4 regions of the Paenibacillus sp. MMS20-IR301 genome follow, and region 4 is predicted to be linked to each of the others. Evidence: predicted binding sites of a transcription regulator. Region 4 holds the regulator's gene; each other region holds the start of a gene.
What was found. Region 4 encodes Rex, which represses fermentation and respiration genes when NADH is low (regulators of the CRP and FNR family bind a similar motif). Its sites were predicted from a motif close to TTGTGAAATATTTCACAA; they were not measured.
Positions count from the first base shown of each region.

Region 1: LOS79_RS23785 (phosphoketolase family protein) is a predicted target of Rex. The motif match lies at 6,076-6,093, and genes of this name have one in related genera.
Region 2: LOS79_RS15400 (flavocytochrome c) is a predicted target of Rex. The motif match lies at 1,570-1,587, and genes of this name have one in related genera.
Region 3: LOS79_RS26910 (formate/nitrite transporter family protein) is a predicted target of Rex. The motif match lies at 4,781-4,798, and genes of this name have one in related genera.

Region 1 is NZ_CP135275.1:5,587,344-5,595,557, forward strand. Features, by position in the region: gene LOS79_RS23770 (S-layer homology domain-containing protein) at 1-872, opposite strand, end outside; gene LOS79_RS23775 (putative DNA modification/repair radical SAM protein) at 1,272-2,633, shown strand; gene LOS79_RS23780 (TIGR03915 family putative DNA repair protein) at 2,633-3,526, shown strand; gene LOS79_RS23785 (phosphoketolase family protein) at 3,579-5,963, opposite strand; gene LOS79_RS23790 (GntR family transcriptional regulator) at 6,221-6,943, opposite strand; gene LOS79_RS23795 (GNAT family N-acetyltransferase) at 7,060-8,004, opposite strand.
Region 2 is NZ_CP135275.1:3,530,038-3,538,251, reverse strand. Features, by position in the region: gene LOS79_RS15410 (RNA polymerase sigma factor) at 1-380, shown strand, start outside; gene LOS79_RS15405 (DUF4367 domain-containing protein) at 362-1,489, shown strand; gene LOS79_RS15400 (flavocytochrome c) at 1,603-3,162, shown strand; gene LOS79_RS15395 (NAD(P)/FAD-dependent oxidoreductase) at 3,251-4,489, opposite strand; gene LOS79_RS15390 (hypothetical protein) at 4,679-4,912, shown strand; gene LOS79_RS15385 (spore coat protein) at 4,998-5,405, shown strand; gene LOS79_RS15380 (Lrp/AsnC family transcriptional regulator) at 5,618-6,118, shown strand; gene LOS79_RS15375 (aminotransferase class I/II-fold pyridoxal phosphate-dependent enzyme) at 6,132-7,319, shown strand; gene LOS79_RS33065 (aspartyl-phosphate phosphatase Spo0E family protein) at 7,516-7,770, shown strand; gene LOS79_RS15365 (IS3 family transposase) at 7,974-8,214, opposite strand, start outside.
Region 3 is NZ_CP135275.1:6,275,920-6,284,133, forward strand. Features, by position in the region: gene LOS79_RS26895 (glutathione peroxidase) at 169-645, shown strand; gene LOS79_RS26900 (formate--tetrahydrofolate ligase) at 1,288-2,922, shown strand; gene LOS79_RS26905 (FAD-dependent oxidoreductase) at 3,338-4,702, shown strand; gene LOS79_RS26910 (formate/nitrite transporter family protein) at 4,919-5,743, shown strand; gene LOS79_RS26915 (MFS transporter) at 6,139-7,350, shown strand; gene LOS79_RS26920 (GNAT family N-acetyltransferase) at 7,375-7,887, shown strand; gene LOS79_RS26925 (MOSC domain-containing protein) at 7,890-8,214, shown strand, end outside.
Region 4 is NZ_CP135275.1:1,035,720-1,043,933, forward strand. Features, by position in the region: gene panB (3-methyl-2-oxobutanoate hydroxymethyltransferase) at 199-1,065, shown strand; gene panC (pantoate--beta-alanine ligase) at 1,115-1,957, shown strand; gene panD (aspartate 1-decarboxylase) at 1,950-2,333, shown strand; gene LOS79_RS04450 (tetratricopeptide repeat protein) at 2,448-3,089, shown strand; gene dinG (ATP-dependent DNA helicase DinG) at 3,203-6,064, shown strand; gene LOS79_RS04460 (redox-sensing transcriptional repressor Rex) at 6,437-7,090, shown strand; gene LOS79_RS04465 (amidohydrolase) at 7,077-8,214, shown strand, end outside.

The DNA of each region.
Region 1 (8,214 bases), 3.1 Mb from region 4:
CCCGGCTCGCCAGTAAAGGCAGGTGTACCTTCATCCCAGGTAACCGGAACTTCCGTCTGCTTGCCGTTGTCGAAGGACATCTGGAGTCTGTTCTCCAGCAGGCCTTGTACTTCAGCCAGGCTGGTTCCTTCCGGTGCCGTGATGTTCTTGGCAGCTGGAACGACAGTAAGATTAGGATAGTCTACGAATACTTCCAGACGCGGTTCATCATAGTAATTCGGGCCGTAACCTACATCCTCAGGCAGCGTCCAGGTCCCCGGGAATGAGCGGTAGCCGCCTGATTCTTTAAACACCCAGCCGTCGATCCAGCTGTCCGTGTCATAATCACTCATATCCCAGGACACCGGAACCGTTCTGGTCGTATTGTCATCCAGTGTAATCTCAACTGTCTGAGGAAGCACCAGATCTTCTTTGTTTGTCATATTGGGAACATGGAGTTCCGGCTGCTTGATTTCAGCAATCGTTCTCTTTGCTTCCAGTGTTGTGAAGCTCTCAATGCTGCCGTATAGGGTTGAATCGTAGCTTTCTGAATCCGTAACCCGGACAGCAGCCTGATAATCGTATTGTGTAAGCGGGTCGAGACCGCTGATCTTACCGCCGAAATATCCTACTGCAGGGGAGTCAATTTCAGTCAGAGAGACTGACAGTGCATCAAACGGGCGTTCTGTCACACCATCTGCATGCTTCCAATAATAGATCTGATGATTGCTGGAGCTGTACACATTACTATTAATAATTATGTTCCCGTCCAGCCGGGCTGTTGAACCCGTAATATCAGATGCCAGCAGGGTTGTAACCGCGCCGATAGAGGCTGCACTGGCCTGACCTGCTCCAAGATTTAAACCGTAAGACAAGACTAGAAGGATTGTCATCGTAAGACTTAATGCCTTTTTACTAAGCTTCCTCATGCTGTACCAACCTCCAAGATAGTGGTGTTAGCTCACTTAAGACTAGAGACAATTAAAGCGCTTCACAAAATATCTGTTGAAGTCTTGTAATATCCTTCATGTGCAGTGAAACTACTATTGCCATCATGTGGCAACCTATTGCTAGTCTACTTTATTTCAATAAAGGATTCAATGAATATTTCACATAATTTTCATATATTTATACGCTTATTGATAAATAGATAATTGCATATTTGAAGAGAATATATAATTGCTTTAAACTGAGCCTTTCTTATAGATACAGCATAATTTCATTCTTTTGACAAGAACGTATGTTCGGTATATAATTTCATCATACTAAGGGGGATTATGACCGTGGATGTTATGGAGAAACTTGAGATTCTGACCGCCTCAGCCAAATATGATGTAGCCTGCACTTCAAGCGGCTCAGACCGTAAAGGCCAAGCCGGAAGCCTCGGCAATACAACCGCTATGGGCATCTGCCACAGCTTCGCCGCGGACGGACGCTGTATTTCGCTGCTGAAGGTGCTCATGACTAACGCCTGTGTATATGACTGTGCCTATTGCATCAACCGCAAGTCTAACCCTGCCCGCCGGGCGGCTTTTACCCCGGAAGAGATCGCTGACCTCACCATGCAGTTCTACCGCCGTAATTATATAGAAGGACTATTCCTCAGCTCCGGGATTATGCGCAATCCGGATTATACAACCGAGCAATTAATAGCAGCGCTGGAGCTGCTGCGGAATGTGTATCATTTCAACGGCTATATTCATGTAAAAGCGATTCCCGGTGCCGACGATGCCCTGCTGTCCAGACTGGGCCTGTTGGCTGACCGCATGAGCGTCAATATCGAGCTGCCTTCACAGGCCAGTCTGGGCGTGCTCGCTCCCGATAAGAGTAAGGTCTCCATTCTAAAGCCGATGGGGCTGATTAAGAACCGGATTACCGAGAACCGCTCGGATATCGTTAAATATAATCACGCCCCCCGCTTCGCCCCCGCCGGCCAGAGCACACAGATGATTGTGGGGGCTTCGCCGGATACGGATTATCAGATTCTCAATCTGACGGAGGGCTTGTACAAGAAATACAGCCTCAAGCGGGTATTCTTCTCCGCCTATACACCTGTAATTGAGGATTCACTGCTGCCTTCCCTCGATACCAAGCCGCCGCTGCTCCGGGAGCACCGGCTCTATCAGGCCGATTGGCTGCTGCGGTTCTACGGCTTTCAGGCCAGCGAGCTGTTAGATGAAGCGGTGCCTAACTTCAATCCCCTGCTCGACCCGAAATGCAGCTGGGCCATTAACCACCGGGAACAGTTCCCGGTAGAGATTAACCGCGCACCGTACGAAATGCTGCTGCGCGTGCCGGGGATCGGCGTGCGCAGCGCACAGCGGATCATTAAGGCCCGCCGGGCGGGGGCACTGGATTTCCATGCACTCAAGAAGCTCGGTGTCGTGCTCAAGCGCGCACAGTTCTTCATTATCTGCAAGGGCAAGCCCCTGGAAGGGCTGAGGGTCAGCGAGCATACCCTGCTTCGTTCACTGATGTCCGGCCAGCAGCTGGCCCCATTCCTGCCGCAGCAATATGAGCAGATGACTCTGTTCGACGACCAGTACTTAGCAGCTCTGCCCTCAGCACCCGCAACAACTGCCACAGCTGCAACCGGTGTTGCGGGAACAGGGGGCCTCTCCGGGTTTGAGCTCAAGGAAGGGGCGGAGGCCTGATGTTCAAGCCGTCGGCACTGGCCTATACCTATGACGGCAGCTTCGAGGGGCTGCTGTGCTGTGTGTTTGAGAGTTATTTATGGAAGGAGACTCCTTTAGCTGTCCATTCAGAGGGTGAAGGCCAGGGACTGCTGCTGGAGGCAAAGTGGATTGATACCGATCAAGACAAAGCGGACAGAGTCCTTAAGTCCATTCCGCTCCGCATCAGCCCTGAGGCAGAAGAGCTGGTACGTCTTGGATTCTGGAGCAATACTCCTGATAAGGAGATGCTGCTGCTTCATTTCCTGTATCTCGGTTTCACGCATGGCCCTAAGGTGATGAATATGCTGGCTGATGACACGGTACATGCGTTAACGAAGGCTGTTCAGCAGCTCCGGCGGGAAGGCCATCTGTATCTGGGGTTCGTCCGTTTCTCCGTATACGGGCCAGTTATGGCTGCAGTCATTGAGCCGCAGGGCTACGTGCTGCCGGTCATTCAGGACCATTTCTGCGACCGGTTCCAGGGGGAGAGCTTCATGATCTATGACCGTACTCATGGGATGGCACTGATTCATGAACCCGGACGGGAAGCCATTATTCCTCTAAGCGGCTGGACAGCACCCGCGCCGGACGAAGCGGAAGAAGCCTACCGCAGGCTCTGGACCGGCTTCTATCATGCAATCGGAATCAAGGAGCGCCGCAACGACCGGCTGCGTTCCTCAATGATGCCGAAGCGCTACTGGAAACATATGACGGAGATGAGCGGAGGAGGCCTGGCCGCGCTCCCGGCCTCCACCGCACAGCGGAAGCCTGCGCTGCAGCAGGAAGCTCCGGGCTTTATTCCTTCGCTGCCAGCCTCCCTGCCTGTAACAGGGAAGGATGAGATGTCACAGCACAAAGGGAGCACCCCATAGTCATATTAATGACATCCGGGGTGCTCCCTTTACACAAGCTTTTAAATATAAATTAGTTCAAAGCCTTCCATACCCAGTTCTCAACCTCTGGAAGATCAATACCCTCCTCACGGATGAACCGGTGATGCTTCTGCACGATGGCATCCATTTCATCGGCGATAGCCTGGTGCTTCCCGGCATCCGGCAAGCTCAGAACAGCCTCCTTCGCAAGGTCGAAGCGGTCCATCTGGTTCAGTACACGCATATCAAATGGTGTAGTGATATCGCCATTCTCACGGTAGCCGTGTACATGCAGGTTATGGTTGTGGCGGTCGAAGAACAGATCCTTGATCAGGCCTTCATAGCCGTGGAAGGCAAAGATAACCGGTTTGTCTTTTGTGAAAAATTGATCAAACTCTTCGTCAGACAAGCCGCGCGGATCGAGCTTCTGGCTTCTCAGCTTCAGCAGATCTACCACGTTGATGTAGCGGATTTTCAGCTCAGGCAGCTTCTCATGCAGGATCGAGATTGCTGCAAGGCTCTCCATCGTTGGTTCTGTACCCGAGGAAGCAATAACTACATCCGGCTCCCCGCCTTTATCGGTGCTTGCCCAGTCAATGATCTTAAGTCCTTTGTCTACCAGCTCCTGGGCTTCATCTGCCGAGAACCACTGCGGACGCGGGTGTTTGGACGATACAATCAGGTTGATCTTCTGACGGTCATTCAGAATAGTGTCGAAGACAGCCAGTAAGGAGTTGGCATCCGATGGCAGATACTCACGGATGAATTCCGGTTTCTTATCCGCCAGGTGACCGAGCAGACCCGGATCCTGGTGAGTATAACCGTTATGGTCCTGCTGGAACACGGTCGATGTAGCAATAACATTTAATGAAGGAATATCTGCACGCCAAGTCTGATCCGTAGCCTTGCGCAGCCATTTGAAGTGCTGGGTAATCATGGAATCCACAACACGCAGGAAAGCTTCATAGCTGGCAAAGAACCCATGGCGGCCGGTCAATACATAACCTTCCAGAATCCCTTCCGCCTGATGCTCGGACAGCTGGGAATCAATTACGCGGCCATAAGGAGCGAGGAATTCATCCTGCGGCTCCTGGATGGAGTCCATCCATTGACGTTTGGTCACTTCAAACACAGGTCCCAGACGGTTCGACATCGTTTCATCCGGTCCGAAGATGCGGAAGTTACGGTTCTCTTCGTTAAGGGTAACAACCTCTTTCAGGTATTTGCCGAGAACAGCCATATCCTGCGCAATTACTTGACCCGGTACGGAATTATCCAGCGCGTAGTTACGGAAGTTCGGCTTATGGAGATCCTTAATCAGGTTACCGGCGTTCGTTACAGGATTCATCCCCATACGTCTGTCACCTGTAGGCAGGATTTCAGCAAGGTCAGCGTTCAGCCGGCCATTCTCATCGAACAGCTCTTCAGGTCTGTAGCTGTTCAGCCACTCCAGCAGAGCTGGTGCGTGCTTCATGTTCTTCTGGTCTACCGGAATCGGCACCTGATGGGCACGGAAGGAGCCTTCATTCGGAACGCCGTCCCATGCCTTCGGACCGGTCCAGCCTTTAGGAGTACGGAAGACGAGCATCGGCCAGGCAGGACGTGTAGTATCATTATTGTCACGGGCATTCTTCTGGATCGCTGCAATTCTCTCAACAATTGTGTCCAGAACCTTCGCCATTTCCGGGTGCATCAGATCAGGGTTCTCACCTTCCACGAAGAACGCTTCCCAGCCGTTTCCTGCAAAATAAGCCGTCAGCTCTTCCCGCGACATCCGGGACAGAATGGTTGGGTTGCTGATTTTGAAGCCGTTCAGATGCAGAATCGGCAGCACCGCGCCATCTGTAATCGGGTTAATGAACCGGTTCGAGAACCAGGAAGCTGCCAGCGGGCCTGTTTCGGCTTCACCGTCACCTACAACAACTGCCGAGATCAGGTTCGGGTTATCCAGAACTGCTCCCACACTGTGCGACAGAGAGTAGCCCAGCTCGCCGCCTTCATGAATCGATCCCGGAGTTTCAGGAGCAGCATGGGAGGCTACACCGCCTGGGAAGGAGAACTGCTTGAATAATTTTTTGAGGCCGGGGATGTCTTGGGTGATTTCCGGATAGATTTCGGTATAGCTTCCGTCCAGGTAAGAGTTCGACACCATAACCTGACCGCCATGGCCCGGTCCTTCGATATAGAACATATCCAAGTCATATTTAGTAATTACGCGGTTGAGATGCGCATAGATAAAGTTCTGCCCTGGAATCGTGCCCCAGTGTCCGATCGGCTTCACTTTTACATCTGCATCCTTCAAAGGTTCTCTTAACAACGGGTTACCCTTCAAATACAGCTGACCCACGGAGATATAGTTGGTTGCACGCCAGTAAGCGTCAAGCTTTGCCAAATAAGTTTTAGAAGAATAATCCACCTGCGCGATTGATAATCCCATTTCTTCCACTCCTAATCTTTGTCTATGTTTTTTGAATGTATCATTTCTACAATTACATCATACATCTGCTTTTCAGAAATTCAATCATTTTAACAATTGATACGGTCCAATATTGTGAATTTTTGAACAAAGTATGAAATACAGCGGAAATGCATTGTCAAAACCCAATAAATTTGATAAACCTGTACATGTACGACAAAAAGACCGGAGCAGATCCCCCGGCTTTTCGTTATTCTGCTATTTATTTCGATGACCGGTTAATGAACCGATACGAAGGTATTGAACTTCATGTATTTGTAGTGGAACCGCATATGCGAGAATTCAAACGGCGTGCCGTTATCCAGGAAGAAGATCCCTTCCATAATGCCGACAGGCTCATTCTCCTGCAAATGCAGCAGCTCGTGATCACCGCTTTGCGAAGGCTCCGCAAATACAGACAAAAATGACTTGGTTACCGCCAGATTGCGCGACTCCTCCAGGTAATGAAAGATCGAGCCTTCGATAATCGCCGTGTCGAGATTCTGTACGATTTTAATTGGAATGTAACCGGTTTCAATCATGAAGGGTTCATCATCGAACAAACGCAGGCGGACGATCTTATACACAAAATCATGCGGCTGCAGGAATAAATCCCGCTGAAGCTCTTCCGTAGGCCGGATCACCTCGAACTCGAGCACCTTAATAGCAGGCTTCTTGCCGTGCATCTGAAAGTTGTCGGAGACCCCCAGATTAGAGCCTTCGTAACTGAAGATCGAATCATTTTTTATATACAGCGGATTGATAAATGTTCCGGAACCGCGCTTCTTGAACACAATTCCATGACTCTCCATCTTAGTCAGCGCCCGCTTAATGGTACTGCGGCTAACCTGATAGGCCTCACTGAGGCTGCGCTCATCCGGCAATCTCATGTCAGCAAACTTCCCCGCAAAGATTTTCATCTTAAGGTCATCAATGATTTGCTTGTATACGAACTGTGTCATGTGGTACTCCTTCGCCCAGAGAACAATAAACTTCAATCTTTAATATATCATAATAAAATGATTAAAAGAACCTTCAGCGCCGCGATCCTTGCGGGTTTGTAGGTTCTTTTGGAACTTCAAGACATTTCCCTCGCGGGAATATACATACTCTGTACCTCCTGCACGCCAGGCATAAATCCCAAATTATAATACACAGCTTCCGCATCATTACCTTCCATGACATACAATCTGAGCAGCGGATATTGGCCATGTAAAATCGTCAGTGCCCGCTGCAGCATACGCGTAGCCAGCCCTCTGCCCCGGTAGTCCGGAAGCACACCGATACTATACACTGCGGCTGCCTCATCCTGCAGACACAGCCGGCAGTTGGCAATCAGTTTGCCTGTCTCTTGATCGAACACCAGCGTAGAAGCCCGGGTCAAACTTTCATTTGAATAATTGGGATCTTCACCCGGGATAAAATCCTCTAATGCAGACTTTTTCCGCCTGACTGCTTCGAATCCGCCGCTAAAGCTGCCGAAATCACATTCCGCAATCTGTGCTTCTCTTACAAACCGTTTGCCTCCTGACTCATCCATCTGCACCCGTGGGCTCTCAATCCGCAGATCATCTTCCCAGTTCACGGTGAAAACTTCGGTCGGCCGCTGCATCCAGCGGCATCTGAACTCATCCGGCCAGAAGCCTGCCCGCGAGTATATGGATACCTGATCGGGAAGTACTTCATAGGTTCGGATCAGCTCCTTCCGGTCGGTCCAATGGATCAGCAGCTTCTTCAGCTGCTGCAATATCCCGAAGGAGTCGCTGAATGGAGGAATCGCAAATAGATGATAGATCACTCCCGGCGCCATCCGTACTCCGCCGATCTTACGCTCCCCGCTGTAAATCCAGAACGCATTCCTGCGCGGGTCTGCGAATCCGGCTTCCCTGAAAAATCCGGAATACGGCATATTATAATAAACCGAACAGTACACTCCCCATGTCTCCGGCTCCGCTCTGCGAATCGACCAATCCCCAGATAAACTGTAACTCATCGTATCTTCTGACCAATCGCTCAATAGCATTGTTCATTCCTCCTTCTGCATTTCACTTCCAAATCATCGGTCTCCTTAATCATAACAATGCGGTTTACCCGTTCATATATAACAAACAACTATAAAAAGTATTATATTGTTTGATTTTCACACTAAAAATTAGGGTTTCTAGGTGGGCTAGAGCTGTCTTATAATAGAATGGGGCGGGAATCTTTAGCCGTTTGTGAACGCGCGTTTATA
Region 2 (8,214 bases), 2.5 Mb from region 4:
GGCAATACAAGCCGCAGGCGGGTTTCGTATCCTGGCTTTACAAGATCGCTTACCATCATTGTCTGAACCAGTTGAGGCGGCAGAAATTTCAGCTTCAGCTGCGAAGGCTTCTCCGGCAGGAGGTCACGGTGAACAGCGCTGAACAAACGGTCGAGAACCGTCTATTCAGCGAGCCGGTCTCAGCCGCCCTGGGGAAGCTGAATGCGGAAGACCGGAATTTGCTGATTCTGCGTATTTATGAAGATAAATCGTTTGCGGAAATCGGCGAAATCCTGGGCGTCAGCACGGCTGCTGCACGCAAAAGATATGAACGGACCAGAAGCAAGCTCAAAAAGGTGCTCGAAAGAAAGGAGATACAACTATGGACAAGCGTGAATTGACCCAGGAGGAGCGGTTTCTGAAGGACGGTGACCGGTCTGCCGGTTTCACCCCGGTTGATGTACATGAACCCGTAATGAAAGCGCTCGGGCTTGGCGGAACGCTATCGGCTGCAGGAGAGCTGACCTCTCCGCCAAGCGGAGAGACTCCTAACATTATGCGCAGGCTGGAGGCAGAAGCCGGAACGAGTCGGAGACGCAAGCGAATCCCGCGGATTCCGGTGCAGGGCTGGGCGGCGGCACTCCTTGTAATAGTCTTGCTGGGCGGCGGCTATACCCGGTATTCCGGTGAACTCCGGCAGGGAGCTGAGTCCCAGTACAAGGTGCTGCCTTATAAGCCGCTTCCGGCGACGAACTCAGGCGGTATGATTATGAAGCCGGATGAACCCTTGATTCCCTGGCCGGCCCAGGCGCAGCCGAGTGAAGAGGATGAACTCTACAAGCTGAAATATTCAAAGGGCTACAATGTTATAGAGACACTGCTGAATCCCGGAGAGTATGCCACATATGTGATCAAACGTGCAGACAGGGAAGAAGAAGGTCATCTTGGCTTGTACAGCCCGCCGATCATATTCAAGGACTACTCCGCCTATAAGACCAGTGCAGAGAAGTACCACGCTCCGGAAGTGAAGCAGCCGGGGAATATGCCGGAGGGGTATATCCTGGATGAGGCGTTAATCAAGCCCTCCTTGATAAAGGTTGAAGATGAGAAGCAGTTTAAAGGCGAAAGCGAGATTGACCTGGGAGACAACTTCCGGATGACCTGGAAAAGGGAGAAGGCGGAGAACATCGCTTATGATTCTTCTGCGCTGGTGTACAAGAAGGGGAAGAGTCAGGTGAGAATCAGCGCTTCGCGTGTGGATGAGAAGGCTGAACCGGCAGAAAGCCTGCTGTGGACCGAAACGACAAAGGTTGAAAATATTGATATTGGCGGCAAGGAGCTTATTTATCTCGAACCCTCCAGCGATGAAAAGATTGATCTGGGGTATAAGTACAGACTGGTCTGGTCAGATCCGGAAGCACAGATCATCTATAATATGTCGGTCCGTGAGGAGGAACCGGAGTTAACCAAGGATGAGGTCATCCGCATTGCGGCCGGTATGATGAATTAACATAATCCGGTTACTTTAATTACTAAACGTTTTCTTTAGTTACGTAAGCTTCCAAGGCAGCCCTCTTGCAGCTATGATAATTGTGAAAATATGCACAAGGGGGCAACACAACAATGAACAAGAGATTAGCAGCTGCACTTATTCTCGTTCTCTCCGTTATGCTGGTTATCGCTGGCTGCGGTAACAACAATGCGGGCAGCAGTACCAATGAGAGCACGGGTAAGAATACCGCGACTACAGAGCCGGCAGCGACTGCAGAGCCTAAAGAGACAGCCGAAGCCGTATCTGGGGCATCTGAAGCAAATTATACACCCTATGACCAGTTAAAAGATAAATATGATATTATCATCGTCGGTGCAGGCGGTGCGGGAATGTCGGCGGCACTGGAAGCCAAAGCTAACGGCATGAATCCGGTGATCCTGGAGAAAATGCCGGTAGCCGGCGGTAACACTACCAAGTCCTCCTCCGGGATGAACGCATCGCAGACGAAGTTCCAGAAGGAGCAGGGAATTGAAGACAGCAACGACCTGTTCTACGAAGAGACTCTGGCCGGCGGTCATGATACGAACAATAAGGAATTGCTCCGGTTCTTCGTGGACAACTCGGCAAGTGCGGTTGACTGGCTGGATTCAATCGGCATCCGTCTGAACAACATCACCATTACCGGCGGAATGAAAGAGAAACGTACCCACCGTCCGGAGGACGGCTCTGCAGTAGGCCAATATCTGGTAGCAGGTCTAGTGCGGAATGTTCAAGAGAAGGGTATTCCCTTGTTCGTTAATGCAGATGTGAAGGAGCTTACTGTACAGGATGGTAAAGTGAACGGCGTTAAGGTGCTGTTCAACCAGGCAGATGAGAAAATTATCACCGGCTCGGCAGTTATCGTGACTACCGGCGGTTTCGGCTCCAATATGGAGATGATTACATCCGTCCGGCCCGACCTTGCAGGCTATGTAACTACGAATCAGATCGGCAGCACAGGTGACGGGATCCGGATGATTGAACAGGTTGGCGGGACTACGGTAGATCTGGATCAGATTCAGGTTCACCCGACAGTGCAGCAGGAGAAATCCTACCTGATCGGTGAAGCGGTCCGCGGCGAAGGCGCTATTCTCGTCTCAAACGAAGGTAAACGCTTCGGCAACGAAATGGATACCCGTGATAAAGTAACGGCTTCGATCAATACCCTGCCTGACAAATCAGCCTATCTGGTATTTGATTCCGGCGTGAAATCCCGGGTCAAGGCAGTTGACCAATATATCAAGATGGGCGTTGTCAAAACAGCGGACACGATTGAAGCACTGGCTGAACAAATCAATGTTCCGGCAGCTGAACTCAAGGCGACAGTGGACACATGGAACGGTGCAGTCAAGAGTAAGACGGATGCGGAATTCGGCAGAACTACCGGGATGGACAATGACCTGTCCGGCGCCCCTTATTATGCCATCCTGATTGGCCCCGGGATTCACTATACGATGGGCGGCGTAGTGATCAATACGAATACTGAAGTCCTGAACAAGGAAGGCAGCCCGATTACCGGATTGTTCGCAGCAGGTGAGGTTGTCGGCGGATTACACGGCCAGAACCGTATCGGCGGCAACTCGGTGGCGGAGATTATTATTTTCGGACGCCAGGCCGGAATCAAGTCAGCTGAGTTTGTAAAAGCGCAATAAGCAATCATTGCATATGATTATGATGGAAAAAAGGGATGCCCCTAAGCCGCAGGCTTACAGGGCATCCCTTCTTGTGTGTCTCCGGCGCCTACCCCTGAATGGCCGGAGACGGGGAGGGCTTGGCTGTCCGGGTTAAGGAGAACAGCTCCAGCTCCGGCCGGTGCCTGCCGGCCAGTGTATCGGACAGGAGCTCGGCAGCAATCATGCTGTAGACGGTGCCGTTGCCGCCGTAGCCCTCAATGAAATAACAGTGAGGGTATTCCGGATGAGGGCCCATGTACGGCAAGCCGTCCCGTGTTGAGCCGAAGACGGCTCCCCAGGAATATTCAGCTTCAATTCCCTGAAGCTCCGGAAACAAAGCCACTAGCTCCTCCAGCAGCCGCTGGCTTTGCGAGAGCACCCGCACCTCCCGGCGGTCAGGATCAGTGAGCTGCTCGTCCTTGCCGCCGGCGATGATCCGGCCGTCCGGAGTCGTCCGGAAGTACAGATAAGGCCGGGCAGTCTCCCAGATGAGGCTTTGTTCATGCCATTTCGGCATGCTGCGCAGAGGTTTGGTCATAACGGCATAGGTATTAATCAGCTCTGCACCGCGGTCCTTCTTCATTTCCTGGGTTTCGTAGCCCATGGCAAAAACAACATTCTTCGCAAAAATCCGGCCATGCCTTGTATGGCAGATTACACCGTCAGTTCTATATTCATAGCTCAGCGCTTCCGTATGTGCGTAGACACGGACTCCGCCGGAGTGCGCCTTATGAATCAGGCTGTGCACGGTGCGGAACGGATTCGTTTCTGCATCCCCTCTGGAATACAGGGCCGCGGGCCGCGAAAAGGAATAATGGGAGCGGATTTTTTCCTCATTCCACAGTTCCGAATCAAAGCCGTGCGAGGCGAGATTCTCCTGCTCCAGCTTCAGTGCAGGCACATCCTCCAGGGAGCTGGCATAGAGCAGGCTGCTGCGGGGAATGATCTGCGGATCGATTTCAAGCTTCTCCGGCAAATCAAGAATTGCTTGAAGGCCCCGCTGGCACAGCTTATAGAAGAGCACACCGTTCTCTTCGCCGAAGGTATTCATGCAGGAGGTCAGCGATTTGTCATTGGCAATCTGCAGTAATCCTGTATTGGCATGTGAGCTTCCGCCTGCTACAGATCTTTTATCGATGATAACAGTATCTGCTCCGGTGAGTGACATACGGTAGGACATCATCGCTCCGCCCATACCGCCGCCGACAATCAGGCAATCGCAGGCTGTGTCCCCTTCCAGTACCGGATAGACAGGAGGATGAGGCAGTGTATTCGCCCAGGGCAATTGTCCGCTGATGAGTTTCATGAGTTAAGTCTCTCCTTTGTATGATTCCTGATAAGGTATTATTTGCAGCCTGCCGGGTGCTCATGCGCAGCCGTGCAGGCTTTTATCCAGATTTGTGTAAGCCTCTCTTGTGCCCGCAGGCACATAAAGAGCTTGCCCCGGCGGCATACTAAAGAACGCTTGAACATCCAGAAGGAGGGAATACCGAACATGCAATCTAACCAAATGCAGGCGCTTAGCGGAAAAGAATTGGAATACATCGCCGATTCGATCTCCAACGAGGATTTGCTGATCAAACAGCTGGCTGCTACAGCCGGAACAACCCAGAATCAGGCGGTGCAGGGAATTTGTATCCAGCAGATTCAGAGCCATACCCACCATATGGATATGCTGGTACAGCTGCTGCATCAGCATCAGCAGTATGCGCCAACCCAGCCGCAATAAGCTGAGCTGTGAATGCCGGCAGCTTAGGCCGGTGCTTCCGAAGCTAATCTGTAAGAAGAAACTCAACTTATAAGGAGGTTTTATTGTGTACGCACAAAACGGAACGTCATTTATGGCGGACGAGGATTTGCTGAACACGATTTTGGCTGATTTGAAGCGGACTGTCCGCGAATATACAACTGCAGCCACCGAATCGAACTGTCAGACGGTACGCCGGGTATTCAATGATTTGACGATGGACACTCTCAGAATTCAGGGAGAGCTGTACACGCAGATGTCGCAGATGAATATGTACACGCCTCCGGGCAAGGCGCTGCGTCAGGATGTGGACAAGCAGATCCAGTGCGCCCAGCAGACCCAGCAGAAGTGCCAGCAGTTTGTACGCGAGAAAACAGGCGGAGCGGCGGCCTACAATCACGCCTCTAATGTTCCGCTGCATCAGGCCAATGTGCAGCATGGCAATCAGCATAGCAACGGATCTTACTATATGTAACCCTGATGCGGGAGAGATGAAGCATGAGTGCGCTTCCCTTCCGGTTACAGGCGGCAGTCAAGTGAAAGGAAGTCCTGTAGCCCCGCTCCGGCGGGGTTATTTTGTTTGCAGAACTGTCATTTTCATGTCATATTAATACTAAACTCTTTTCGCAGAAGGTTGTCCCTGGAACCAGGAAGGCACCCGGCTGGCGAACGATCCGGAGGGAAGGCATGAAGGAAATGAATGACTTGAAGAGGAAAGTGCTGGAACTGCTTAAGGAGGACGCGCGAAGCTCGACAGCGCTAATGGCTACCCTGCTTGGAGCGGAAGAAGAAGACGTCAAAACAGTAATTGCCCAAATGGAGCAGGATCATGTCATTGTAAAATATGCGACGGTTGTCAACTGGGATAAGGTGGATGACGAGCGGGTAACTGCGCTGATCGAGGTGCAGATTACACCGGAACGCGGCCGCGGCTTTGAAGGCATTGCCGAGCGGATTTACCTCTACCCGCAGGTCAAATCCGTCTATCTGATGTCCGGTGCCTATGATTTACTGGTCGAAGTGGAAGGACGTAATCTGCGCGAGGTGGCCAATTTCGTCTCCGAGAAGCTGTCGCCGATTGATGCGGTGCTCTCTACCAAAACAAACTTTACGCTCAAAAAATACAAACAGGACGGTATCATCTTTGAAGAGCATGAAGAAGACAACCGTCTGATGATATCTCCGTGAAGGATGTAATGCCATGATTACGAAATCGATGAACTCCTATTTGGCTCCGCTGGTCCAGCAGATTCAGCCTTCGGGTATCCGCAGGTTTTTCGATCTTGCGGCAGGCAGCAAAGATATCATATCACTCGGTGTAGGTGAACCGGATTTCAAGACACCGTGGCATGTCAGGGAAGCCTGTGTCTACTCGCTCGAACGCGGGTTTACCGGCTACACCTCCAATGCAGGGATGCCTGAGCTCCGGGAGGGCATTGCCGAATACCTGCAGACCCGGTTCGCAGTGCAATATGATCCGGCTAATCAGATTATTGCCACCGTTGGCGGCAGTGAAGCTATCGATCTGGCGCTCCGGGCCTTAATTGCCCCGGGGGATGAGATTCTTATCCCCGAGCCGTGTTATATCTCATATTCACCGATCACCGCCATCGGCGGCGGAATTCCGGTCGGGATTGAAACCTTCGGCGAGAATAACTTCAAGCTTACGGCAGAAGATCTGGAAGCGAAGATCACTCCGCGGTCCAAAATACTTATTCTCTGCTATCCGAGCAATCCGACCGGGGCCATTATGAGCCGTGAGGATTGGGAGCCGATTGCCAAGGTGGTAGAGAAGCATGATCTGATCGTCATTTCAGATGAGATTTATGCTGAACTGACTTACGGAAGCAATCATGTCAGCTTCGCTTCCCTTCCGGGAATGATTGACCGGACCATTCTGGTCAGCGGCTTCTCCAAAGCCTTCGCCATGACCGGCTGGCGGATGGGATATGCCTGCGGGCACCCGGATCTGATTGCCGCGATGCTGAAGATCCATCAGTACACCGTAATGTGCGCCCCGTCCATGGGGCAGGTGGCTGCGCTGGAGGCTTTGACCAACGGCATGGAGGAGAAGGACCGGATGACCGATTCCTACAACCAGCGGCGCAGACTGATTGTCAAGGGACTGCGCGATGCGGGTCTTGAATGCCATGAGCCACAAGGAGCATTTTATGCGTTCCCGAGCATCCAGGCTACCGGACTCACCTCTGACCAGTTCGCCCAGCGCCTGCTGCTGGAATACAAAGTTGCTGCCGTTCCGGGAAGCGTGTTTGGTCTGGGCGGGGAAGGGTATCTCCGCTGCTCTTATGCAACCTCAGTATCCCAGCTGAACGAAGCCATTGAACGAATTGGGGCATTCGTCTCACAGCTGGCCCGCGAACGGGCATAGTCATGTAAGCAGAATGAAGTAAATCGAACTATAGCCGATCACCTTCCTATATGGTATTATTTTACTCTAGGGACAAGAAACACCTGTGATAGACTGACACGGACCTCTTTAGCTGGAATCGGGCGCAGACTCCGGGCCTGTTATGAATCAGCAGCAGTGCCGGATAAAGCGCAATACTACATTAGGAGGGATGATTGTGCTAAGCGCAGATTATTACTTACCTTCCTATGGCGGGGAATGTTCTTCCGGAAGCGGGTTACGTCCTCCCAAGGGTGATGCAAATGCACGCAGGCTCTCACTTGAAGATGAAATTCAGGATCTCCGCAGCAGAATGGAACAGCTTTTTATGCAGGAGAAGTCCTTTACCTCGGATAATGTGATTGAAATAAGCAGCTTGCTTGATCTGAAGATTAATGAATATATGAAAGGCCGCCGCCGGAAATTTGAATGAACGCTGTAATTTATAAGCAATGCTGAAGAGATGCCGTCCGTTAGCGGGCGGCGTCTTTTTATGTTTCGGTCTCCGCATGTACCTGAGTAATCTCCCTAAGTTAATGCCCTGCTTTGTACGGTTATTGTAGCTATATCCCGGGTCCGGAACGGGTCCGACCTGGCCTTGCGGACATCATGGACTTCTGTCAAGAAAGTAGACTGTCACGCAACGGATTTTTTAGTGAATTGCTTAGCAAAGCGGGCGGGGGAAAGATACCCCAGCGAGCTGTGCATTCGCTTGCGATTGTAATAGAACTCAATGTATTGGAAAATAGCATCATATGCCTGTTCCGGGTTTTTGAAGCGCGGATTACAGTAGATGAGCTCTTTCTTTAAAATACTGTGCCAAGACTCAATGCAGGCGTTATCGTAGCAGTTTCCTTTACGGCTCATGCTGGATTTC
Region 3 (8,214 bases), 2.5 Mb from region 4:
CATGCTTCCTCCCCCTCTCCAAACTCCTCCCGTGCCGCTCTATTCCCCCATCCGCCGCACGCTACATTTTGTATTAACCCGCGGATAAGATAAGATGGAGGTGCATGAGCTGCAGGATTATTTAATCTGCAGACTACAAAATCTACTGCCGAAAGGAAGCGAAGCAGGATGTCGATCTATAGTTTTGCCGGGGTTACACCATCGGGTACTGAAGTGCCGTTTAAGGACTATGAGGGCAAGGTGCTGCTGATCGCCAATACGGCAAGCCAGTGCGGACTGACGCCGCAATACGGGGATTTGCAGAAGCTGTATGAGCAATACAAAGATCAGGGGCTGGTCGTGCTCGGGTTCCCCTGCAACCAGTTTGCCGGCCAGGAGCCGGGAACCAGTGAGGAAGCGGAGGCTTTTTGCCAGATTAATTATGGCGTTACTTTTCCGGTGTTTGCCAAGGTGGATGTCAACGGGCCGGACGCGAGCCTGCTGTTTCAATATTTGAAGGGCCAGCAGCCGGGTGACGGCGAGAGCAGTGATATCCAGTGGAACTTCACGAAGTTTCTGGTAGACCGCAGCGGCAATGTAGCTGCCCGGGTGGAGCCGAAGGAATCACCAGAAAGCATGAAGGATACCATTGAATCACTGCTGTAGCAGCAGGCCCAGTCCAAAGCTTAACTCTCTCCTCCTCCCGGACCGTGGTGCGTATGCATCTGGCCCGGGAGTTTTTATTACAGGCAGTACTTGCTCTGAGCCTAGTTTTAGTCGGAGTACCCGGAATGGAACGGAGGAGTAGCGCAACCGCGCAGGTATCCGCCGGCTATATATTTTTGAACCTGTGATCTTGGGCTTCAGAATAGTGCGGGAGTAGAGAATTCATTCTATTGTACTTTGTACAGCAGATTACAATAAAATGAGCCTGAAAATAGAATCTGTTGTATTTTGTACACTCATTTCTTGGGATTTGGGCATTTTAAGCTCATTTTTCCGAAAAGCACTGTACGAAATACAATAGATTGGATTTTTCAGCTGTTTAGCATGGATTCAAATGTAGAAAATACAATTGCTCCATTATTATGGGTGTTCTCTTATTGCAAATACTCCTTAACGTTTCCAGTTCAAGCTATGTTCAAGCTATATAGTGTTTTTCTATTAATCAGCAGAGTTGTATGAAAATTATCCTTGTATCTTTTCAGAGACACTGTATTCTTTGAAGAGGAAAGTTTCATCCCTTACGGAATTGCATAAAGCTAAGAAGGATGCAGGATAATAACGGCAGGAGGGTTTCATAAAAGCATGAGGTTAATTACAGAGGTAGCATCGGCAGCAGGGATCCATGAGGAGCATCTGGAGTTGTACGGTAAATACAAAAGCAAGCTCTCCCCATCGCTATGGGAGGAACTGAAGCACAAGCCGGACGGCAAGCTGGTTCTGGTAACAGCGGTAAATCCCACACCGGCGGGCGAAGGAAAAACCTTAACCACCATCGGATTATCCCAGGCGCTGAATGCGGCGGGGATTAAGACGGTTGCTGCACTGCGTGAGCCGTCACTTGGGCCTTGCCTCGGAATGAAGGGCGGCGCAACCGGCGGAGGCAAGTCGCAGATTGTTCCGGCGGACGAGATTAATCTGCATTTCACCGGTGATATCCATGCCGTGACCTCTGCGCATAATCTGCTGTCTGCAATGATCGATAATCATATGTTCCAGGGCAACGCCTTAAGCCTCGACCCGCAGCGGATTGTCTGGAAACGTGTAATGGATATGAATGACCGCAGTCTGCGTAATATTGTGACCGGCCTGGGAGACGGCAACGGGACGGTGCGCGAGAGCGGCTTCCAGATCACAACAGCTTCCGAGATTATGGCTGTACTGTGCCTTTGCAATGATCTTGCCGATTTGAAAAAAAGACTGAGCCGGATGCTCATCGGTTATGATACGCTGGGCCAGCCGGTTACTGCCAAGGAGATTGGTGCAGTGGAGGCTATGACTGCGCTGCTGAAGGAAGCGGTGAAGCCCAATCTTGTGCAGACGCTGGAAGGCACGCCGGTTATTGTACATGGCGGACCTTTTGCCAATATTGCCCACGGCTGCAGCAGTGTGATCGGGACCCGCTACGCGCTGAAGCTTGGCGAGGTGGTTGTAACAGAGGCCGGCTTCGGTGCGGATCTGGGCGCCGAGAAGTTTATGGACATTAAATGCCGCCAGGCTGGCCTGTCTCCTTCGGCCGCAGTGCTGGTGGTTACAGTGAAATCACTGAAATATAACGGCGGTGTCCGTAAGGAAGAGCTGTATGCCGGTAACCGTGCGGCCTTGCTCGCCGGCTTGTCCAATATGGAGTGCCATATTGAGAATTTAAGCAAATTCGGTGTGCCGGTGCTGGTAGCGCTCAATCATTTCGAGGGCGATGCTCCGGCAGAGATCAATGATGTGCTGGAGGCTTGCCGCAGACTTGGTGTGCCTGCAGCCGTATCCAAGGTATGGGCGGAGGGCAGTGCCGGTGGACTTGAGCTTGCGTTTGCACTGAAGAAGCTGCTGGACCGGGAAGATGCTGTGAATTATGCACCGCTCTATGAAGACGGCCTGGATATTCCGTCCAAAATCAATAAAATCGTCACGGAAATTTACCGCGGCGCCGAAGTGGTGTTCTCTCCGGCAGCCAAACGCAGTCTGGCTGTGATCGACAGGCTGGGCCTGCAGCAGCTGCAGGTCTGCATGGCCAAGACGCCATATTCCTTCTCGGATCAGCCAAGGCTGCTTGGAGCACCCGAAGGCTTCACCATGGGTGTCCGGGATATCACGCTGTCCCTGGGTGCAGGATTCGCAGTTGTCATCACGGGCAATATAGTCACCATGCCGGGACTGCCGGCCAAACCCGCGGCGGAAGGGCTGCAGGTCGATGAGGGCGGTGTAATTTCCGGGTTAGAATAAAGGTTCTGGAAGGGACGCTGTAACTGCCCGGGTGTCCCTCCAGGCAATATAATCAGCCGTGCAGCCATCCAGCTGGCCGCTAATAAGACCTCACTTGCTCCGCATTTTCCTGCGGACGAGTGGGGTTATTTTATATAAACCTGCCTGTCTCTTCCTGCCGCTGGCAGACATAATGTGCTTCTGCCGGGGAAAACTAAGCCGGAGCGAAACGGACCTGCGCTTCACAGCAGCCAAGCTGATACCCGGTCCTGCCTGACTTTTCCTGAAAACTATTAAAATTTGAAATTGTGAACAATGTGAGAAAAATCACAAAAACTATTGCAATGTGATAATAATCACAATATAATCAGTGTATAAAGTGAAATTAATCACAAATACACATAAACAGGCTTTTAATTTGGAGGAGGAAGAAATCATGAAAGTAGCAGTCATTGGATGTACACACGCCGGAACCGCCGCCATTGTTAATACCGCACAACTATACCCGGATGCCCAGATTACAGTGTATGAGCGTAATGATAATATCTCGTTCCTGTCTTGCGGTATCGCGCTGTATGTAGGCGGAGTGGTTAAAGACCCGCAAGGACTGTTCTATTCTTCCCCTGAACAGCTGGCGGCGCTGGGTGTGCAGACGAAGATGCGCCACGAAGTTACGAATGTGGATACTGCCCGCAAAACCCTGAAGGCCCGCAACCTGGTCACAGGCGAAGAATTCGAAGATACGTATGATAAGCTGATTATGACGACAGGCTCATGGCCGATTGTGCCGCAGCTTGAAGGTATAGATTTGAAAGGCGTTCTGCTCTCGAAGAATTACAACCATTCCAACACCATCATTGAAGAAGCACAGAAGGTACAGAGAATTACTGTAGTCGGTGCCGGATATATCGGAGTTGAGCTGGTCGAAGCCTTCCAGATGAACGGTAAACAGGTTACGCTGATTGACGGCGAGGAGCGGATCCTGAGCAAATACCTGGATGAAGAGTTCACCGCACCGATTCAGCGGTCGCTGGAAGAGCACGGAATCAAGCTGGCGCTTGGCGAGAAGATCGCTGCTTTTGCCGGAGAGAATGGTAAGGTTACTAAAGTTATTACCAGCAAAGGTGAGCATGAGACAGATCTGGTCATTCTGTGCATCGGCTTCCGTCCGAATACAGAGCTGCTGAAGGGCCAGGTGGAGATGCTGCCAAACGGTGCGATTATGGTCAACGACTATATGCAGACCAGCCTGCCGGATGTATATGCTGCCGGTGACAGCTGTGCGATTCATTACAACCCGACCGGTAAACACGCCTATATTCCGTTAGCAACCAACGCTGTACGCATGGGTACACTTGTCGCCCGTAATCTGGTTACTAACACTATTCCGTATATGGGCACGCAGGGAACCTCGGGGATCAAGATCTACGAAGACAATATTGCCGGAACCGGCCTTACTGAGGATGCGGCCAAAGCAGAAGGACTGGATATTGAAAGTGTACTGCTGACAGATAACTACCGTCCGGAATTCATGCCGACTGTGGAGCAGGTTCAGGTAAAAGTGGTATATGAACGGGCTACCCGCCGTATCTTGGGCGCTCAGATCATGTCGAAGATGGATCTGACGCAGTCGATCAATACCGTATCGGTCTGCATTCAGAATAAAATGACCGTAGACCAGCTGGCCTTCATCGACTTCTTCTTCCAGCCGCACTACAATAAGCCTTGGAACTTCCTGAACACCGCAGGCCTGCAGGCATTGCCTAAAACTGTGGCTGTCAGAGAAACCGTAAACGTCTAAATTCCGCGATCATCCGCCGGGGCCGCTTAAGGCTCCGGTTTTTTTGTGTTGGTAAAAAATCTTCCGCCAATAAGGCTTTTGTGGTAAATTTGACATGTCAGTGAAAACTTTCACTTGGTTTTTCTGTGAGTGATATTTATCACGTAAATGTGACTGGGATCACGTTACAATGGCATAAAGGAACAAATTTTAAGTAATTAGAAGGGGATAGGAATCATGGCTTATAACAAACCGCAGGAGATCGCCGAAGTTACGGTAGAGAACGGAGTCAAGAAAGCGCACAATCCGCTCAGTGCTGTACTTATTCTCGGTTTTCTGGGAGGGGCGTTTATTTCGCTCGGATTTTTGCTGGATATTCGTGTCATTGCCGGTGCGCCTGCCGAATGGGGGTCCATTGCTAACTTTATCGGGGCTGCAGTTTTCCCTGTAGGGCTGATCCTGGTGCTGCTGGCCGGAGGAGAGCTGCTGACAGGCAACATGATGGCGGTGCCGCTTGCTTTTATCGCAAAGAAGATCTCGTTCTGGGAAATGTTTAAGAATCTGGTGCTGATAACGATCGCTAACCTGGCGGGTGCCTTGTTCGTCGCTTACTTCTTCGGGCACATTGTCGGCCTCACCTCAGACGGAGTGTATCTGGAGAAGCTGGTAAGCATGGCGGAGCACAAGATTGATGTGACCTTCCTGCAGGCCTTTGTCTCCGGGATCGGCTGTAACTGGCTCGTTGCGCTGGCGGTATGGCTCTCCTATGGAGCAGATAATTTCAGCGGTAAAATCCTCGGTATCTGGTTCCCGACAATGGCGTTTGTCGCCATCGGATTCCAGCACGTTGTAGCTAACATGTTCCTGATCCCTGCCGCTATCTTCGAAGGACACTTCACCTGGGGACAGTACTTCGGCAACTTTGCTCCGGTATGGCTCGGCAATCTTACAGGCGGTGCGATCTTCGTTGCAGCAGCCTACTATATGGCTTACCTGCGCAAGGCGCCGGCTGCGGCTGCATCCGCTAAGAGCATTCCTACAGGTGTGAAGAAACATGCTTAACAGATCAGGCAGCTGCAAGCTGCCTGTTGAATAGTTTTACCTGAGCACTTTCTGGTATCCCGGCATCCGGTTACCGGAAGGTGTTTTTGCAATCCGCAGCTGTTAGGCGGCTTCTGCTCTAACTTCTATCTTCCGGACAACACAAAATTCGCCGTGCATTTCCGACTCGGGGGAACGAAATCGGGCTCACGGCGAATAAATAGGGAGTGTTTCATATGCACTATTACCCGGGGATACGGGGAGCGAATCACTCAGGTACAGCTTATTTTCCATTGCATATATTTCATTTAATTGACGCGATAAAGCGTTAATATGGACGCTTGCTCTGCGCCCTCTTTTCAGATGATACTGGATGGATTAATGTCAACAAAGTAACAGGGGATGAAAGACAAGTTATGAGATTCTTGCAGGCTTATCCGAAGGAAGTCAAAGTATTCTTGATTGCCAGTCTGATTAATGCTACCGGCAGTGCGCTGATGTGGCCGCTGGTTACGATGTATGTATTCGATGAGCTGGGACGCAGTATGAAGGATGCGGGGATTGTGCTGCTGGTGCAGTCACTCGGCGGTATTGCCGGACAATTGCTTGGCGGATCACTGTATCATAAAGTAGGGGTAAACCGGCTGATCGTCGGGGCGCTGGCTATGAACGCACTGACCTTATTTGCGCTCCCGTGGGCAAGCGGCAGCTGGAGCCTGTTCATTATGGTCATGGGTCTGATGGGACTCTTCAATTCGCTGTCGCTTCCGGCAATCCAGGCGTTCATCGGCTTCCGGTTCGCGGAGCAGCGCGCAGAGCTTTTTAATATCATTTATGTTTCGAACAATATCGGGGTAGCCCTGGGAACGGCTCTAAGCGGGTTTCTGGGCAATTATATGCTGAGCTTTGTGCTGAACGGTGTGACTTCGGCTGTGTTCGCCGTCTTCTTCTTGGTTTATCTGCGCAAGGTGGGGGCTGCACCGGCCCATGAGACGGTCCGGAAGAAACAGCCCCAGCCGCAGGCATCCGGCCTGAAGCTGATGGGGCATACACGTATCTATCTGTATATGTCCATAGGCTCGATGTTCCTGCTGATCGGCAACTCGATCTGGAACACCGGAGTATCGCCGTTTATTATATCGGAAGGCTGGTCGAAGCAGCTCTACGGCTTCCTCTGGACGCTGAACGGCGTGCTGATCTTTGCCGCACAGCCGCTGGTCAGCCTGATCAAGCGCTGGTTCGCAGGTACCTCCACGGCACAGATGACGGCAAGTGCCGTCTTCTACTTAGGCGGGTATGCTGTAATCCTGTTTATGCCGACCTACCCGGGGATGCTGCTGGGTATGGTGCTGGCGACGCTGGGAGAGATGCTGATCTCCCCGGCCATGCCCTCCTTCATCTCAGAGCATGCCCGGCATCATGCCCCCTTCTTCCTGGGGCTTAGCGGCGGGATCGGTGCGGCGGGCAGAGTCATCGGCCCTTATCTGATGGGAATTCAATTTGATAGAGGCGGTCTCGCCCCGACAGGGTGGCTGGCTTGCGGGATGGCGGTGCTGGCTGTGGGCTTCTTCGCGGTCCACGCCTTTATTAACCGTCCGGCCCTGCGGCGTGATCTGCTGGAATCCTAATGGGATGATAAGGGGGAACAAGCAGTGCAACGAATTAATAAGGATTCAGTACTCCATATCCGTCTCTCGGAAATCAGGGATGCCCGGGAGCTGATTATTCTTGATAATATGATCTGGACAGAGCATACAACGCCGGGGCCGCTGATGTGGCGCTCCCGGGAGGACTATCTGCTGCATGCACCGCCCGGCTCACAGCTTGTGGCACTGCAAGGCGGAGAGCTATGCGGGTATGTAGGCTTCGGCTGCCCCAGCGGGATGGAGAGCAACCGTCATGTATGCGAGGTTAACATTGCGGTGCATCCGCGGTTTCAGCGGATGGGCATCGGGAGCCGGCTGATAGCCGAGATCAGGCGGCATGCTGCGGAGAACGGCATCCGTAAGCTGCGCCTGCGTGTACTCTCCAGCAACACGCCTGCGCTCGCGTTCTACCGCAAATGCGGATTCGAGGAGGAGGGGCGGCTGCGGGAGGAATTTTACCTCGGCGGACGATATGTGGACGAGATCTTTATGAGCTGCATGCTGGATAGGGAGGAATGAAGATGAAGGTTGTCTCACTTAATGTAGGCAAGCCGAAGACGGTAGATTACCGCGGCAAACCGCTGGAGACGGGCATCTACAAGCTGTCGGTTTCCGGCCCGGCGTCATTGCGGCGTGAAGGCTTTGACGGGGACGGGCAAGCTGATCTCATCAATCACGGAGGCGCAGACAAGGCGGTCTGTGTCTATCCGTTCGAGCATTATGCCTTTTGGGGGGAGCAGCTGGGCAAGAAGCTGGAATACGCTGCTTTCGGTGAGAATCTTACGGTCAGCGGACTGCTGGAGACCGAGGTATGCATCGGCGATATTTATGAGATCGGCACGGCGC
Region 4 (8,214 bases):
AGTTTACCGGATGTACCTTCATAACTGGAAGTAACGGTTACGTTGGATTCTGCTCTGAGCCGTAAGGACCGAGACAGAAGGGACGATCGCGAGTGACTCTTTTTTGCCCTTCGGACCTTTTTAGCGGACCATGCTAAAAGGTTTTTTTGTTTGCGCGGCAACGCGTATTTATTGAAAAGCAAAGGGGAATGAGAGCAAATGGCAGACAAACATGCACTGAATATTGTGAAAATGAAAAAGATGAAAGCGGACGGTGTGCCTCTCAGCATGCTGACCGCTTATGATTACCCCTCCGCCCTCCTGGCTGAGGAAGCGGGAGTAGACCTGATTCTGGTCGGGGATTCGCTTGGAAATGTTGTGCTCGGGTACGATACGACCCTGCCGGTTACCATAGACGATATGGTCTATCACACCCGCAGCGTGAAGCGCGGGGCGCAGAATACATTCATTATCGCAGATATGCCTTTCATGACGTATCACGGCAGTGTAGACGCTACGCTGCACGGGGTGCGCAGGCTGATGCAGGAAGGCCAGGCCCATGCGGTCAAAATGGAAGGCGGACTGGAAATCTGCGCGGCGGTATCCGCAGTGGTTGCCGCCGGTGTGCCGGTTCTCGGCCATATTGGCCTGACTCCGCAATCTGTGAATATGATTGGCGGCTACCGGATTCAGGGCAAGGACGCTAAGGATGCGCAGCGGCTGATGGATGAAGCAAAGGCTCTGGAGGCTGCCGGGGCGTTCGGCATCGTGCTGGAGCTGGTAACCGAAGAGGTGGCGGAAGCCATCTCCAAGGCGGTCAGCATTCCGACCATCGGCATTGGTGCAGGCCGTTACTGTGACGGCCAGGTGCTGGTGTTCCATGATGTCCTGCGCTATGCCTCCCCTTACCGGGAGAAACGGTTCGTCAAAACCTACGCGGATGTCGGGAGCCTGATCCGGGAAGGCATCAGCAGCTATGTCCGCGAAGTGAAGGACCGGTCCTTCCCGGCGGAGAGCCATGTGTTTAATGCAGATGAAACTGTACTGGAATCGCTGTATGGCGGCGCCGTAAAAGGAGCGAACTAAAATGAGAGTCATTAGAACCGTAGCACAATTGCGCGAAGCGCTTGAATATATGAAGCAAGGTGGGCATGGCCCGGTCGGATTTGTTCCAACTATGGGATATCTGCATGAAGGACATGCGAGCCTGCTGCGCAAGGCCGGGGAGAAGAGCGGCACCGTGGTGATGAGTATTTTTGTCAACCCGCTGCAGTTTGGGCCGAATGAGGACTATGCCGCTTATCCGCGTGATGAACAGCGCGATCTGGAGCTGGCCGAGCGTGAAGGGGCAGATATTGTATTTATCCCCAGTGTAGAGGAAATGTATCCTCAGCCGGTCCGTACTGCTGTAACTGTTTCTTCGCTGACAACGCAGCTTTGCGGAGCATCGCGCCCGGGGCATTTTGACGGGGTGACTACCGTTGTCAGTAAGCTGTTTAATATGGTGCAGCCGGAGTATGCCTTCTTCGGGCTGAAGGATGCCCAGCAGGTGGCCGTTCTCCGCCGGATGGTGGCTGACCTCAATATGAACGTTGAGATTATTGCTTGTCCGATTGTGCGTGAAGAAGACGGCCTCGCCTTAAGCTCGCGCAATGTGTACCTGAGTGCAGAGGAGCGCAGCCAGGCGCTGGTCTTGTCACGGTCCCTGCGCGAAGCCCGTCAGGCGATTGAAGCCGGTACGGTCCGCACTGCAGATGAAGCCCGCCGGCTGCTGGTATCGGTTATTTCGGAATCCCCGCTTGCCGTTATCGATTATGCCGAGATTCTGACCTTCCCGGATCTGGAGCAGCTGGAAGGCGGCAGCCCGCTTAGTACGGCTGGCGGGGAAGTCATTATGGCTCTCGCTGTGAAGTTCGGCAGAACCCGCCTGATTGACAATAATGTATTTATTCCTAAGGAGGCTCACGCACTTGTTTAGACATATGATGAAATCCAAAATCCACCGGGCCACCGTCACCGAAGCTAACCTTAATTATGTAGGCAGCATTACCATTGATGAGGATCTGATGGAAGCGGCTGATCTGCTGGAGAACGAAAAGGTGCAGATTGTGGACAACAATAACGGATCCCGTCTTGAAACTTATGTCATTCCCGGACCGCGCGGCAGCGGTGTGATTTGTCTGAACGGTGCTGCCGCCCGTTTGGTACAGCCTGGTGATACTGTTATTATTATTTCTTACGCAATGCTGTCGTCCGAGGAGCTGGCGGGCCATAAGCCGACTGTTGTGTTCGTAGATGCGGACAATAAGCCGGTGAAGCTGGCGGATCATGAGATTCATGCAACGATCGCCTGAAGCATCCGCGGCAGTGCCATGTAATCAATGGCAGGGATGAAGACACTCCGACTTGTGAAAAATGAAGGCAGGCAAGCTTAGCTGACTTCATTATCAGTAAGGGTGGGATGTCCGTTGTTTCAACATTTATTTGCTGAGATGAACAAGATGCTCGAGGAGATCATAACCGACTACCCTTGTGCGGAGGGAGCCCGCCGCAACGACCTTTTATCCAAATATAATATGCTTCACCGGATCAGCGATAATGTCATGGATGAATGGCTGGCCTTTGCCGAGAAGCTAAGCCAGTTCCGTGACGGGGCGGACTTCCAGCTTCAGCCGGAGGAGGCTACGCCGGAGCAGGAGGCGCCTGAGCTGGCTATGGATGCTTTTGTCCGCGGCCAGGGGTACTACAAGCTGCTGATGTACCGCAAGTGCATTGACCAGTTCAAGGAAGTTACAGCGAAGCATCCGGACAGCCTCGCGGCCCGGCTGTATCTGGCCATGGCTTACCTGCAGGAAGGTGAAGGGGAGACTGCCTGGAGCCATCTGCATCATATGCTTGGCCTCATCCGTGAGACGAAGCTGAAGGCAATGATCTATAATGCGCTCGGCTGCATCAGAGCCTCGCAGGAACGCTTCAACGAAGCAAGCGAGCTGTTCAGCCTCTCCCTGCTGCATGATCCGGCCCTCCCGGAGCCAAGCCTGAACCTGGAGGTTTGCGCAAGACGCGGCGGGAAGCTGCAGTTCGGGCAGCAGCTGGTTTCGCTTTTATAAACATTTGTATCCATTCAAGCGGTGCAACCTACTTCCCGGGGTGTGCATCGCCTTTTTTCGTAACTTCTGTTATGCTGATAAAGAGTCTCATGGGAAAGGGAATAGAACTTATAATGAAATTTGCCGTGCTTGATTTTGAAACTACAGGAACCCAATCTGTGGGAGAGATTATCCAGGTTGGCCTTGCCATTATAGAGGATGACGGGACGATCTCCCGGGTGTATGGTTCCTACGTCAAGCCCGGAGCGCCGATTCCTCCTTTTATTACGGGCCTGACCGGAATTACAGATAGTGATGTACAGGATGCGCCGGAGCTTGATGAGATGATGATGGAGCTGGTGCCGCTGCTTGATGATGTGGTGCTGGTTGGACATAATGTGGCGTTTGATTTTCATTTTTTGCAGAATGCGCTGGACCGCTGCGGCTATCTGCCGTTTCAGGGGCGGATTCTGGATACTATCGATTTTCTCAAAATATGCTTTCCTTCACTGACAACTTACCAGCTTGGTGCAGTGAGTAATCATTTCGGCATTACGCATGACCGTCCGCATCAGGCGGACAGTGATGCGCTGGCTACCGCGCTGGTGCTGCTGAAATGTCTGGAGGAGCTCTACAGTCTGCCTCTGCTGACCATTCAGCGGCTGAATGAGCTGTTCACAGATGAGGACAGTGATCTTGCCTGGTACTTCGACGGACTCCTCCGTGAGCGCGAGATGGAGACCTTTCAGCCGGAAGGTGATTTAACCTTCTACCGGCAGCTGGCGCTGGCTGTAGGGGACTGGGCGGAGCTGGCTCCGCCGCGTGAGGATCACGCAGGCAATCCGCTGCAGAATATTACGTTCAAGGAATACATGGAAGAGGTCACCCTGCGCCTTAAAGAGGCCCTTCCGCAATATGAGAGCCGCGAGGCGCAGGAGCTTATGATTCACGAGGTAATGACGGCGCTTGCGCAGGATAAGCATCTGCTGATTGAAGCGGGCACCGGAACGGGCAAATCGCTCGGTTACCTGCTGCCGGCCATTTATCACAGTATCCGCAGTGACGAGAAGGTCATGGTCAGCACGCATACGATCAACCTGCAGGATCAACTGCGTGAACGCGATATCCCTTTGCTCACCAGCGTCGTCCCGTTCCCGTTTAAGGCTGCGATCTTTAAGGGAAGAGGGCATTATTTGTGTCTCCGCAAGTTTGAACATAGAATTATTAAGAAGGATTTCACAAGCACCCGGGAAGAAGCGCTGACAGCAGCGCAAATGATCGTCTGGCTGACCCAGACGCAGACAGGCGATGATGAGGAGCTTAATTTACACGGCCGCGGAGGTGATTTCTGGGAGACGGTAGCCAGTGATACCGACTCCTGTCTGGGGCGTTCCTGTCCGTGGTTCCGCAAATGTTATTATCACCGGGCGAAGCATGAAGCCGGAATTGCCGATGTAGTTGTTACCAATCACTCCAAACTGTTCGCAGACGTTAAGGCCGGGCATCAGCTGCTTCCGGCTTACGAGCATCTGGTTATTGATGAGGCGCATCATCTGGAAGATATCGCCGGTAAGCATCTGGGCATGCAGATGAAATATTTCACAGTCGCCCATACGCTTACCCGTCTGTACAAGGACAGCCGCAGCGGTCAGCTGCCGGCCCTGCGCCAGACTTTGCAGTCTTCAGGCAGTGAGCAGGCTTCGGAATGGAGCGGGGTTATTGACCGCATCTATCCAGACCTGCTCACCGTGAAGGAGTCGTGGGATGCGCTTAGCGACAGGCTGTTTGGCCTGCTGCCGGAGCGCAGCGATGCCGGGGCCGGAGAAGCCGGGCAGCTGGTTGCGCGCCTGCTGCCCGGAAAGAAGCCAAAGGAGTGGGAAGAACTGGCTGCGCTGGAGAATACGCTTCATCTCAGCCTGAGCGATATTATCCGTAAGGGTGATAAAATGCTCAGCGAGATGCGGGATACGGACAGCCAGTCGTCTTCAGACAGCCTTGTGACTGACATCGGCGGACTGTTCAAGGACCTTGCATCCATCCGGGAGCAGATCCGGTTCTTCATGACGCTGAACGATGAGAATATTGTGTATTGGCTGGAGGGAAGCGGCAATTACCGCGGCAAGTCACTGCAGATGTACGCTGTTCCGGTCGATGTCAGCACACAGCTCAGAGAGCTGTTCTTCGACAAGAAGAAGAGTATTATTCTGACTTCCGCCACTTTGTCGGTGGACAAATCCTTCCAGTTCATGATTGATAATCTGGGTCTGGGCGGAGCTGCAGAAGAAGGACGGCTGATGACTTCGCTGCTGCCGTCTCCGTTCAACTACCGGGAGCAGGCGCTGCTGGTCATCCCCCGTGACTTCCCAAGCGTGAAGGGCAGCATCGGGGATGCCCGGTTCGTTGATACGCTGGTACGTTCACTCGCAGAAGCGGCTATAGCCACGCGCGGGCGGATGCTGGTGCTGTTCACATCATACAAAATGCTGCGGCAGGTGTATGATCCGCTTAAGGAAGCCCTGGCAATGCAGGATATCTCAGTGCTTGGACAAGGGGTGGAGGGCGGTAGCCGGAGCAAGCTGATCCGCCGTTTCCAGGACAGCCCGGCTGCGGTGCTGCTGGGTACGAGCAGCTTCTGGGAAGGGGTAGACATTCCCGGAGATGCACTGACCTGTCTCGCTATCGTCAGACTGCCGTTTCAGCCGCCGAACCATCCGCTCGCCGAAGCGAAGTCGGAGCTGCTGCAGGCCCAAAAGAAAAATCCGTTTATGAAGCTGTCTGTTCCGCAGGCGGTCATCCGGTTCAAGCAGGGCTTTGGACGGCTGGTCCGCACCGCACAAGACCGCGGCATTGTTATTGTATATGATACCAGGGTCATTGAAGCTTATTACGGGAAATACTTCCTGTATTCACTGCCCGGTCCGAAGATGGAGCATATGCTGACTGAGCAGATGGTTCCGCGGATTGCAGAGTGGCTTGATGAAGGCGGGGTTTCATAAACGGCTGCCGGTTGATATTATTAATAGATCCTAATTTACCCGAAGACCCGGTCGCTGCTGCTGACCAGATGCCGCGGCAGCGGAGCAGGGTTTCTATAACTAACGAAAAGCAAAAAGGATCGAAGGGGAAATTTGGAACTGTAGGAGCGATAGCGATCGCCTTTGCCACCGGATTTATACCGCTAAAAGTGGTATTAATTAAGAAATTTTGGGGCAACAGCGGCCGGAAGTCCAAATGTTCACCGCAGTGACAATTCAGCTTTAAGTTCAACTTTTTTAATGCTATCAAACTAAGACTATGCTTACGAAGCAAGTTTTGCACGAAGTTAATAAATGAAGCGTTTGCTTACAAAACTTTTAGGAGGAGAAAACATGAAATCGGATAAAATATCGGAGGCCGTCGTGCGCAGGCTCCCAGTGTACCTGCGTTTCCTGAACGATCTCCAAAAACGTGAAATCTCTACAGTTTCTTCTCAGGAGCTGGGACAAAAGCTTGATCTGAACCCTGCCCAGATCCGCAAGGACCTGGCTTATTTCGGGGATTTCGGCAGAAAGGGCATCGGTTATGATGTCTCTTATCTCATAGAGAAAATCCGCCACATTCTGAAGCTGGACCAGCAAATTAATGTAGCGCTGGTAGGAGCCGGTAATCTCGGCCATGCCTTGTCCAATTACAATGCCTATCTGAAGGATACGATGAAGATCACGGCTATTTTTGATGCTTACGAGCCTAAAGTAGGCCAGCAGATCAACTCTCTGACCGTACAGCCGATGAATGAGCTTGGTGATACAATCCGCGCGCAGGGCATTCGTATCGGGATCATTACCGTACCGGACAGCGAAGCCCAGAATGTAGCGGATATCCTGGTGGATTCAGGGATTGAGGCTATTCTGAACTTTGCCCCGGTCATTCTGAAGACGCCGGCGAACATCCGGATTCACGCTGCCGACTTCACTACCGATCTGCAGAGTCTGGCTTATTATTTGCATGATGGAAAGGAAGAAGTGGCAGATGAGCAGCAATAAAACTGTTATTGAGAATGGCCGTTTCCTCGTTCCGGGCAGTGACCAGCCGGTGCTGAGCGGTTATATGACTATAGAAAATGATCTGATTACGTACATAGGTGAAGCTAAGCCTGTAACGGGTGAGGATTTCCAGGTCATCGACGGCAGCCGTCTGCTGTTCATGCCGGGTCTCATTAATACACACGGCCATGCAGCCATGTCGCTGCTCCGCGGGTATGGTGATGATATGGTCCTTCAAGCCTGGCTGCAGGAAAAAATGTGGCCGATGGAAGAGAAATTCACCGGTGATGATGTGTATTGGGGAACTTCGCTGTCCGTGCTGGAGATGCTGAAGAGCGGCACTACCACCTTCCTCGATATGTACGACCACATGGACCGGGTAGCGGAGGTTACGGAGCAGTCCGGAATCCGCGGCGTGCTGATGCGCGGCGTTATCGGCCTGTGTCCCGAAGAGGTGCAGAACCACAAGCTGGCGGAAGCGGTTGCTTTTGCCCGGAACTGGCATGGCAAGGCAGACGGCAGAATTACCTCGATGATCTCGCCGCATGCGCCTTACACCTGCCCTCCTGAGTTCTTCATGAGGTTTGTACAGGCTGCCCATGATCTGGACCTGCCGATGCATACGCATATGTCCGAAACCCTGCGTGAGGTAGAACAGAACGCGGCTGATTACGGACTCCGTCCGGTTGCACACCTTGAGAAGCTGGGCATGTTCACGCGTCCGTCCCTGGTTGCCCACGGTGTTCATCTGAATGATGAGGAGATCGGAATTCTTGCCCGCCATAATGTCGGCGTATCGCATAATCCCTGCAGCAACCTGAAGCTGGCCAGCGGCGTAGCCCGTGTTCCGGATTTGCTGAGAGCCGGTGTTAAGGTGTCACTCGGCACAGACGGTGCAGCCAGCAACAACAACCTGGATATGTTTGAGGAGATGCGGATGGCCGCGCTGATTCACAAGGGTGTGAGCGGTGATCCGACGGCCGTACCGGCACCGCAGGCGCTGCTGATGGCGACAGAATACGGGGCGCAGTCTATTTTCCTGAATAATATCGGGCGTCTTGCTGCGGGGATGAAGGCCGATTTCATCGCGATTGATATCGATCAGCCGCATTTGCTGCCGCACA